2 linked regions of the Xanthocytophaga agilis genome follow. Each later gene encodes a partner of the first gene's protein in a complex. Links are inferred from orthologs where the notes say so. Each region holds a gene or a part of one and is shown in the gene's direction. Other genes may lie near its edges.

The links.
Region 2: the proteins of dinB (region 1) and dnaN are in contact, whole or in part, in a solved structure (PDB 1OK7), measured with the Escherichia coli proteins. The link is inferred for Xanthocytophaga agilis from one-to-one orthologs.

The regions. Positions count from the first base shown.
Region 1 is NZ_JASJOU010000001.1:1,595,604-1,601,187, reverse strand. What follows is about bases 1-2,845. They hold dinB (DNA polymerase IV), read left to right. Parts: upstream 1-804; coding sequence 805-1,887; downstream 1,888-2,845. Other genes in these bases: QNI22_RS06560 (GAF domain-containing protein), read right to left, coding at 1,958-2,845; QNI22_RS06570 (tetratricopeptide repeat protein), read right to left, coding at 1-224. Outside these bases: more of QNI22_RS06560, read right to left, coding at 2,846-3,580; QNI22_RS06555 (hypothetical protein), read left to right, coding at 4,164-4,877; QNI22_RS06550 (DUF4180 domain-containing protein), read right to left, coding at 4,891-5,238. UniProt on the Escherichia coli protein: Poorly processive, error-prone DNA polymerase involved in translesion repair and untargeted mutagenesis. Copies undamaged DNA at stalled replication forks, which arise in vivo from mismatched or misaligned primer ends.
Region 2 is NZ_JASJOU010000023.1:90,405-96,062, forward strand. The notes cover bases 1,319-4,237. They hold dnaN (DNA polymerase III subunit beta), read left to right. Parts: upstream 1,319-2,175; coding sequence 2,176-3,300; downstream 3,301-4,237. Other genes in these bases: QNI22_RS37850 (hypothetical protein), read left to right, coding at 1,319-1,823; QNI22_RS37860 (SixA phosphatase family protein), read right to left, coding at 3,340-3,849; QNI22_RS37865 (cold-shock protein), read left to right, coding at 4,002-4,196. In the rest of the region: gliding motility-associated ABC transporter substrate-binding protein GldG, read left to right, coding at 1-1,290; more of QNI22_RS37850, read left to right, coding at 1,287-1,318; QNI22_RS37870 (HAD family hydrolase), read left to right, coding at 4,447-5,055; QNI22_RS37875 (J domain-containing protein), read left to right, coding at 5,456-5,658. UniProt on the Escherichia coli protein: Confers DNA tethering and processivity to DNA polymerases and other proteins. Acts as a clamp, forming a ring around DNA (a reaction catalyzed by the clamp-loading complex) which diffuses in an ATP-independent manner freely and bidirectionally along dsDNA.

The DNA.
Region 1 (5,584 bases):
AGTTTTTCCGGATTATCCGAATTGCCAGCATTTTGTAGGATACGTACAATTGACAATGCCTCTTTCATCGGAAGTTGAGTGAGGCGTGCATCCAACGTTTCAAAAAAGGTTTCGTATTGATGGGCTTTTGTATGGAGAAATTCCTGTTTCAAACTATCCTGTGATAGTATCTGGGCATATCCTGACAGATAGATGAATATAAATAGAAGGTAGAAATGCTTCATTGATGTGGGTATGGGTATGGTCACTCACCTCAGTAAGATTGTACTATCTTTAGTAACCAGAATGTTGTAATTTGCTTTTTGGTAGAATTTCTGTAGTTAGACTATAGCCTGCTGAAAATCAATGTTTACACTAATACAATATGCGAATATAAAGGTGAACTATATAGATAAAAAGATATATTTTATTACAGAGAACTTCTTAATAGATAATCTGTTTGTGGTTGAGATAGCAGCCTCTTTTTTAACGGCTTCACATAACTTTAGTATAAATTATTACATACAAAAGTCAGAGGTGATTTCTGAAAATGGTATGTATCAGACAACATACCTTTATAGTACCTTTCTATTGTGCCAGAATGAGATTTTACAAAACGGCGAATAAAGCTTCGTTTTATTTTTTATACAATATCTATTAATTTATAAAGTTTTAGCCCAGTGATAGAAAACAGCAGGAGAAATACTAAGAACTTGATAGTAAAGAATAAAGAATGCTGTTAGAACGCGAGGTTTATTCGCTATTTTTGTGAGTAAGTATTTTTTTAATTGACAGAAGAACACTAGTATGCATTAACCTGCTGATATGCGGAAGATTATACATATAGATATGGATGCTTTCTATGCCTCTGTTGAGCAACGGGACTTTCCGCAGTATCGTGGCAGGCCGGTAATTGTAGGTGGTTCACCGGAAGGGAGAGGTGTTGTGGCTACAGCCAGTTATGAGGCACGTCGATATGGAGTACACTCTGCTATGTCTGCTGGAAAAGCTCGTCAGTTATGTCCGCATGCCATCTTTGTATACCCGCGGTTTGATGTTTATAAAGCTATTTCCTTGGAAATACGGGAAATTTTCAGGCGTTATACAGACCTGATTGAGCCTCTCTCACTGGATGAAGCGTATCTGGATGTGACTACTGATAAGTTGCAGATAGGCTCTGCTATGGAAATTGCGGAACAGATTCGAGCATTTATTTTTAGTGAGCTTCATCTTACAGCCTCAGCTGGGGTTTCCGTAAATAAATTTGTGGCTAAGATTGCTTCAGGTATGCAAAAACCCAATGGGATTACTTTTATTGGCCCTTCCAAGATTGAAACTTTTATGGAGAAGCTGCCTGTGGAGAAGTTTTTTGGGGTAGGAGAAGTGACTGCCCGTAAAATGAAGAGTATGCATTTACACACAGGTGCTGATCTGAAAAGGTTATCTGAAGTTGAGTTAATCCGAATCTTTGGTAAGATGGGTTCATTCTACTACAGAATTGTACGTGGCATTGATGAAAGGCCTGTACAGCCGTTTCGTGAACGAAAATCATTGGGTGTAGAAGATACCTTTCCTGAGGATCTGACCCAGCTAGCACAGATGGATGCTGAATTGTATACTATCAGTCAGAAGCTGATAGAACGTCTGCAACGAAGCAATGCCAAAGGAAGAACCCTGACCTTAAAAATTAAATACAACGACTTCTCTCAGATCACCCGGAGCCAGTCTTTTGCTATACCTCTTGTCGATGTCTCAACCATTTATACAATTGCTCTGCAACTCTTGGAAAAGACAGAGCCTGAATCCAAACCTATACGATTGTTAGGAATCTCCATCTCCAACTTCGAAGACGTTTCTTCTGATCCGTTACAAGCCGATAAATCAGGCCAGCTCTGGCTGTTTTCATGATGGTTGCTTAATACGATCAAAAAAAAGGCCTACATTTGTAGGCCTTGGTAAGATCTGAATAATTTATAAGCTAAGCAGTTTCTCTTTCCTGTAGTGAACGCAGTGCATCCTGTAATTCCTGAATCTGGTTTAGATACTCCTGTTCTTTCCGGAACATTTCTTCCTGGGTAGCAGCCAGCTCTTCCATATTCTGACGCATTTCTTCTTCCTGTGACTTCATTTCCTCTGCCTGTTGCTGACTATCGTCCAGTAATTGCCGTGTCCGTTCATTGGTTCTGACAGAAACAATTGTCGATGCCATCTGCTGGGCTAGTTTTTCGATAAATGCAATCTTATAACTTTCCAGTTTCTCAAAAGAGGCAAGCTCGATTACACCCTGTACATTGTCATTTACCTTCATAGGCATGATAAGCAGGCAGGTAGGGTTAGCCATACCCAATCCGGAAGTAATCTTAAGGTAATCCTGAGGAATATCTGTCAGGTATATATAGTCTTTTTCAAGTACTGCCTGTCCTACAAGCCCTTCTCCGATAGCAACCTCTCTGTAAAGGTATTTTTTCCGGTTATAAGCATAGGCTGCCTTAAGCTCCAGATATGGTTTGTCATCATCGCCTGCCAGCAAAAATAAACCACCCTGATTAGCGCCAATGTATTTAACCAGTTCTGAGATGATGGCATTTGTCAGTGTATCCAGATCAGTTTCTTTACGTAACAGTTCACCCATAAAGTTTAGACCTTCATTGGTCCAGTTACGTTGCGTATCTTCTTTTTTCACTTCCTTCATGCGTTTCTGCATTTTCTGTAGTTCGCCTACCAGGTTATTTTGGTTTAACGCCTGATTAGAGTCATTTAATCCTTCCCAGTGTGCTTCCTCTTCTTCTGTAATTTTCTTTATAAACACAGCTGCCTTTTTCAGATTTTCCATAGATTCTTCTATCACATTCCGGCTATGTTCATGACCTGGATGAAACAGATATTGTTGATTGGTCTCCTGAAGTTCTTTGAGTAAGGCTTGCTGATCTTTACTTTGTTTCTTAAGAATATTGATAATCCAGTAGAGAGTGGGTAATCCCATAATAAGGAGTAATACCTGTATCCAGGCATTACGGCTAACAGCTGTATCATAGTCCATTTGCGCTTTTTGTGCAACTGCGTGTTCAAATGTTTCCAGTCGTACGTGCAGGCTATTCCATGCGCCCCATGTACGTGACCCTCTGTCTTCAGCCAATGCACGTTTAAAGTCCTCTGTACTGTCTACTTTTAGCATCTCAATCATACCCTGGCCAAACTGGTGGTAATTTTTCAAAACACCCTTTACTTCTGCCAGAGAAGTTAGAAATGAGTCCAGCTTAACCGTAGATTCAGGCATAAGCGCTTTCTGTTCTGTAATAATTTTGGCCAGTGTATCGGCTACACGTTGTGAAGCACTGACATTATAGCCAATATGGCCTATAAAGCCATCGTCCTTTGTAATGCCAAATCCACGAAGGTTTTTGTCATAGTTTACCAGACCCTGGTTCTGAACTTCCATAGAATGCGATAAAATCGCTTCAGACAGTTTCTGAGCATAAGTCGTAGTAGACATTATATATCGGTTATAAAAGACCGTTACTGCGGATAGTATAATCAGAATCCCAACAAGGGCTGCTGATAGGACAATGCCATTCTGGCGTACAAAGGTTTTTAACGTCATATAAGATACCATCTAAACAATACAATACATAAGTACCTGAATAGTTATCAGTCGCATTCTTTCCAAAACAGAAGAGAATTTCCGAGGCAAAAGCGTAATCATGAGATTGGCTATACAAAAAATATTTATAGCTACTTATCAGATTATTTTCAAGGGTGGTATTCATTTTACAGAATGTACACGCCTGCAGCACAATTACTTTTCTACCTTGTGTTTGTAAGGATACAATACTGCTAATCTGAATCTTTCGGGTGCAAATTAGATATACTTTGAAACTCGTAAAACTATAATAGCCAGCTATTCAGTAGTTATGTAATATTCAGATCTATTCAGTAAATTTTGGGCATAACTGTCTCTTTAAAGTTATAAAAAAGGTATAAAAAGGGTAGAAACAACTGATTTGACAGTAACAAAGAATGTGTGATCTGAGATGGAATATCACAGATAGGTTAAAAATTACATTTCTGAAAAAAATAACAAATGTGTTTTCTGCCTAAATAAGATTATTGATTGGTTTTGACTAAACTCTGATCTGTTTTTCAGATATCTTGCACTTGTATTTATATAAATGTTTTGGTTTGTAATGGGAAGACATCTATACCTTTATAAATTAAATACTATTCAGCTTCAGGAGCAGTTGTCTCTTGAGATTAAACGACTGGATGATTCTGAACAATCGTTTAAAAACTGGCTTTCCAGAGAAAATGATGTATCATATGAAACAATAACTCAAAAGACTGCCCAAACCCCTGACTCACTTACGGGAAGCGAACTGTCTCAACTGACAACATGGCTTTGGAATGTATATGGTGATGCGAACTATGATGAGGTATTACTATTGCTTGCCCAATTGGGTCTTGAAGAAATATGGTGGGAAGGTATTACCTATTATTGCAATGTGATAATTGAGCAGTTGAATGAATATTTTGACCAATTGCCAGAAAGATCATCTCCTCCGGATTATCTTTTTACCTCTAAAGAGTTAGTAAATTTTATAGAGTGGATGATTATTCTTCTAGGATATTTCTTTGTTAACGAAGGAATGGGAGAAGACGAGGAACTGAAAAAGCTTACCAAACAAATAGATGAATTGTTTTTGATTCATTCTGGCCACTATGAACAGGCTCAGAAGATATATAAAGAGCAGTTGCAACAGCGCCAGGAGTTGGGTGAATCCTATACAGGCAAATGGAGTACTGACTATTTTTCTACTGCTTGGAGGGTATTTGATCTGATCACTCTGCGAGCTGTTGTTGCAGAGTCAAACACAAGCCTTTATCTGCTAGATTCTTATTAATAGCAGAATACATTCAGGATAAAGCTTCTTCCAGTGTGGAAACAAACTTTACCAGAGATCCTTTATTGCTTTCGTATATGAAGCTTTGCAAACTATTGCTGGAATACTGAGAAAAATTACCTACGATAGCCAATTGCATACGATAATTTGAGAATTTCTGCAGAACCTCACCTGCCAGCTTGGTTTTCAGATCAAAAAAGTCTGGTGTGATATTCTGTTTATATACAATAATCTTTTCTGCTCCCTGATAAGAACAATTACCAATCAGATCCAGTGCATCCTGTAAACTGGTAATTATCAGGACTTCAGAGATGACTTCTGCAATAGAAGTACCATTGATCTGGTGGATTTTTATATTCATGAGGATAAGTAAAGAACGGTAGATTTCTTATCGCAAAAATGAGAATTTTTTCTTTACTAGTTATTAAATGAGTGGAAGCACTTAATGATTATTTAGCTGGGATCTTGGAGAATAGATCGAAATGATCCTATATTTTTCGATTAGGCTCTCCACGCCAACTAATAAGCAGTAATAACATCACACCACATTTTTCCTTTATACATCTATATTTTGAAAGAGAAATAAAGAGACTATAGCTTGTCTTTAAATGGAGTAGATAAAAGAGTGATAGATTATTTCTTTTTGGCCTTATCATTTTGGATTGTCATTGTACAAATTACTTTTGTATAAATCCTATTTTGTGTCA
Region 2 (5,658 bases), on another replicon or contig:
GGAGGAAGTACTGTAGAGCGGCTTATTATTCCAGGCGCTTTGGTAAGCTACGAAGGTAAAGAAGCCCCAGTTATGCTCTTAAAGGGCAATCAACGTACCAAAGGATTAAGTTCAGAACAGATTTTAAATCAATCCGTAGAGAATGTAGAATACGAACTTGCTTCTGCCATCCGCCAACTAACCAATAAAGAAAGAAAACGGATTGGTATCATTCAAGGCTATGGCAATCTGCGTCCAATACAAATGGCAGATATGATTACTTCGCTTCAGAAGTTCTATGATGTATTTCTGGTTCCTATGCAAAAACAACCGGAGCTCAAAGGTTTGGATGCCATCATTGTAGCCAAGCCTGATTCAGCCTTTTCAGAAGAAGATAAGTATAAAATTGATCAGTTTATTGTAAATGGAGGAAAAGCACTATTCTTTGTAGATGCCCTTAAATCAGATACTATATTGCGCGGAGAAAGCACACTACTTATTAAAAATGACTTAAATCTGGATGATTTATTTTTCAGATATGGTGTGCGCCTGAATGACAATGTGATTCAGGACCTGACGAGCAGCGGCGCTATACCTATGACTGTTGGCAATATGGGTTCGCAGCCACAGGTTAAGTTGATGCCCTGGCGCTTTTTTCCATTGGTAAATACATTTTCCAAACATCCTATTGTCCGAAACCTGGATGCCGTTTATCTGCATTATGCAGGTACCATTGACACTGTAAAAGCAGTAGGAATACAAAAAACACCTTTGATGTTCACCTCTCCTTACTCAAAGGTAAATGCAGTACCTGCTCAAATCGATTTTAATGAAGCACGACTCAACCCTGATCCCAGACAATATCGTGCAGGGCCACAGTCGGTAGCATATCTCCTTGAAGGCAAGTTTCATTCGTTATATGCCAACCGTATTACCCAAGTCGATCCTCGCTTTAAAACGTTCAAAGAATACGGTAATCCGTCAAAAATCATCATTTGTTCAGATGGAGATCTGCCAGCAAATGAAATAGATCCCAAAACAGGTAAACCCGCGGCATTAGGATATGATCAGTTTATGAATACTACCTTTGCCAACAAAGACTTTATCTTACATGCAGTTGATTATCTTATCGATGAAAACGGAGTTATCGCTGCCAGAGCCAAAGAAGTAGTATTACGACCTTTAGATAAGCTGAAAGTACAGGAAGAAAGACTCCAGTGGCAACTTATTAACCTTGTATTACCTATTGTAGTTATTGTAATATTAGGGTTGATCAGAGCCTACTGGCGTAAAAGAAAATATGCAGTATGAGAAAAGGCTCTTCTGCATCTGTTGTTTTGTTAATAGTTTTACTATCTGGATGCCTTGAGAAAACCAAATCAGATAGTACAACACTTAAAGGAATACTCGCTCCAAAATCTGTGACATGTGAATATCCTATCACTATCTCTAAGTTCTGGCATGAGTTTCAGCAAGCACTGCTAAACCATGATAAATCCCAGATGACAACATTGACACGATTTCCTCTTGAGATGGTAAATAAGCATTATTCACAAGAGAAGTTCTTGTCTGACTTTGATAATTTATTTACAAACGATCTCATTGAGGATGTACTTACAGCAGAATATACAGATCTGGAATGTATTACAGAAAAAGATTTTAAAGAAAATACTTATAATACTATTCCTGTTCCTAATTATACTCCGATATTCAGATTTACGATGGGTTGGGATCTAATTATTAATAAAAAACCTAAGTGGAGAGCCTATAAGGTTCTTTATTTTATAGAAGGCACCCAAGGTTACCAGTTATGTTATTATCAAACTTCAATTGGCGAGATATAAGTTAACAGTAGAATAAGTATCAGTAATTCTCAAAAAGAAGTTTGTAATCATACTAAGACAAAACAAAGTAGTATAAAGCATGAATGAACAATGATATTCTGGATTCCCGGAAATAATGTATTTATCTTTTTAGAATATTTGTCTTACAAATAGACTGTAATTGCAAAAAAAGAAGTAAACTACATCCAAATATTTTCCTATACTGAACATAGAAAATCATTAATAAGGTATTTAGGCGTAGCAGAAAGACTACAGCTTACATTAGCTTCTTTGAAAAATATTTTCATAGGATTTCAAGCGCATTGTTGATTTTCTTACATTTGTCCAATAGATTCAAAAAATATATCCCAATATGAAGTTTATCGTTTCTTCTTCGGCTTTGCTCAAGCAGTTGTCTGCTATTAGTGGGGTTATTGCCAGCAACCCGATTGTACCAATTCTCGAAAACTTTCTCTTTCAAATCAATAATACTCAACTGACTATTACTGCTTCTGATCTGCAAACAACCATGATTGCAGATATGGATATTGATTCGGGAGATGTGGGAAGTATTGCGGTTCCTGCTAAAATATTATTAGATACACTGAAAGGTCTTCCAGAACAACCTATCGTGTTTGAGATAGATGCCAACACATATGGTATTGAAATTCTTTCCGATAATGGACGTTATAAATTGTCAGGTGAAAATGCGGCTGATTTCCCGCGTGTTCCTGTAGTGCAAAAAGCTTATTCGGTAGATTTTCCTTCAGATATACTGGAACGGGCTATTGGCAATACCATTTTTGCTACAAGCACAGATGAGTTACGTCCTGCCATGACTGGAGTCTTTTTTGAGCTGAATGGTGACAGTGTGACGTTTGTAGCTACTGATGGACATCGTCTTATCCGTTATCGTCGTACAGACATCGGCTCTGGAGACGAAAACACACTGATCGTTCCAAGAAAAGCATTGAATCTGTTAAAATCATCTTTGCCAACAGAAAAAACAGTTGTCAGAGCAGAATTTAATCAATCTAATGCATTTTTCACATTTGACAATATTCGCATGATCTGTCGTCTGATTGACGAGAGATTCCCTGACTATATCAATGCAATCCCTAAAAACAATCCTAACCATTTGGGAATAAGCCGTCTTGAATTGCTGGCTTCTCTGCGTCGTATTGCTATCTACGCCAATAGAGCAACAAACCAAGTGCGTCTTCGGATTACACCTAAGGAAGTAAAAATTTCTGCAGAGGATCTGGATTTCTCTAATGAGGCAGTAGAAAAGCTTCCTTGTGAATACAACGGAGAAGAAATGGAAATTGGTTTCAATGCCCGTTTCCTCATAGAGATGTTAAGCAACCTTACAGCTAAAGATGTTGTAATTGAACTATCAGCTCCTAATCGTGCCGGATTGATTCTTCCTAAAGAAAAAGATGATAATGAGGATGTACTGATGCTGGTAATGCCTGTTATGTTAAATAACTATGCATAATCCAAATCTCTAGGCCTTATAAGATAGTAGCGCATCTGATTACTCAGGTGCGCTACTGTTGTTTTTAGGGGATTCAAAAAAGATCATCTTCCCCTGATGAAAATTGACATCTGTCCAGTTAGCTGCTTTTGAGAACTGAATACCCACAACTCCACTGGTCGGAATATCCGTAAACTCATAATCACATAACAGTGTAGCCAACTCTGTTAAACCTGGATTATGGCCAAAAAGAATTACAGAGGAAGCGGTTACAGAAAGTCCCTGGATTACCTGTAACAAAGTTTCTGGCTCTGCATGATACAGCCGATCCATTTTTATTATATTTTCTTTGCCTACCTTTAACTCTGTTGCAACTCGCTTAGCCGTGCTCCAGGCTCGTTTTGCAGAGCTACTGATCCATAGATCTGGTTTCACATTCATATAGAGCAGCAACTGTCCCATAAAGGGTACATCCTGCTTACCTCTTTTGTTAAGAGGTCTGTCAAAATCACTCAGCTGGGCATCTTTCCAGCTTGATTTTCCATGCCTGAAAAGGTAGATTGTTTTCATATGCCAAAGATGATACTTTATCTTGATCTTATTGTGAAATATTATGCTGAAAAGCCCGAAAATGACCTTTCTTTTTGAGTGAAATTATTGCCTGGAATTAAATTAAATTTTTATATTTGGAAAATGTTCCATTATATTTTCTTTTCATTTTCATGCAAACAGGCACAGTAAAATTCTTTAATGCAACCAAAGGATATGGTTTTATTAAAGATGATGATTCCAATCAGGAAATTTTTGTTCATATTACCGGTCTGCTAGACCAAGGCATTAAAGAAAACGACCGTGTATCCTTTGATACAATGGACGGAAGAAAAGGCAAAAACGCAGTCAACGTAAAAAAGATATAAATAGTTTTCGGTTACCGATCTCCGTTCTAATCCCCTACTGAACGCCCAAGGCTATACCTGACTATCAGTAACTCCCGATTTAAACTATAATGCTGTTGTTTTGATTGCTCAAAAAGTATTAAATAAAAAAGCCCTGCGATATGCCGGGCTTTTTTTATAGGGCTCTCCCGTCCTGAAATAAGTTGACCCATCAGAGAACAAATGAATAGCTAGAAAGGTTATTTCTGAAACAACCAATCAAACCACAATAATGATAAATACAATTATTTTTGATTTAGGAGGAGTCCTTATAGACTGGAATCCCCGCTACCTATTTCGAAAAATCTTTACCTCTGCTGATGAAATGGAACATTTCCTTACACATATCTGCACCCCTGACTGGAACGAAGAACAAGATGCAGGTCGCCTGTTGCAAGAAGCAACAGATGAGCTTGTAGAAAAACATCCGGAATATGCAGAACAAATACGTGCATTTTACGGGCGCTGGGAAGAAATGCTGGGTGGCACATTTGATGAGACAGTGCAAACGCTTAAAAAGCTAAAAGAATCTGGCCAGTACAAATTGTATGCGTTGACCAACTGGTCTGCTGAAACATTTCCTATTGCCTTGAGCAGATATGAATTTTTATCCTGGTTTGATGGTATTGTTATGTCTGGAGAAGAAAAAAGTCGTAAACCATTTCCCGAATTTTATACTATCCTTCTTACACGTTATCAGATCGCCCCTAACGATTCATTGTTTATTGACGACAATTTACGCAATGTAAAAGCTGCCAGAGCTTTGGGAATAGCCACTATCCATCTGGAATCACCCAAACAAATTGAAACAGCCCTGCAGGAATATAACGTCCATATATAAACATTCAGGTTCATAGTAAGTACAACAGGTCTGGCAAAGTATTTGTCAGACCTGTTGTACTTACTATGAACCTGAAACCTATTAACCAGACTGGCTTCTATTATGAGCACCTTACGTAGCGAGATAAAGCCATAAACTGAAAAAACTTACATATGTAAGGTAGACTCTACAGTACCAACCAAATCATTGATTAACAACAAGTTCTTTCTCTTGTAGCTTTTTTTTAGTAAATTTCATGAAAAAAATATCTGTTTTTTTGCGTTTTCAGCGTTTACAATACATTAGAAAACCGAATTAAAGAAAAAGGAGTAAGACGATTTTTCAGATTTTTTTATGAAATCATACATGCGGGGACAGCGCATATGAAATAGTTAGAGTTACCACTTAAAGCCAGACAACCATGGGTATTGAAAATGATTATCGGATATTGGGAATTTCACCCGGCGCAGACCAGGCAGAGATCAAACGGGCTTACAGGAAAAAGGCAAAAGCTATCCACCCGGATGTAAACCCATCAGATAATGCGGATGTTGCTTTTGTGGAAATAAATGATGCGTATGAGCGACTGGTAAATGAGGAAAAGCAGATAATTCCAGAATACTC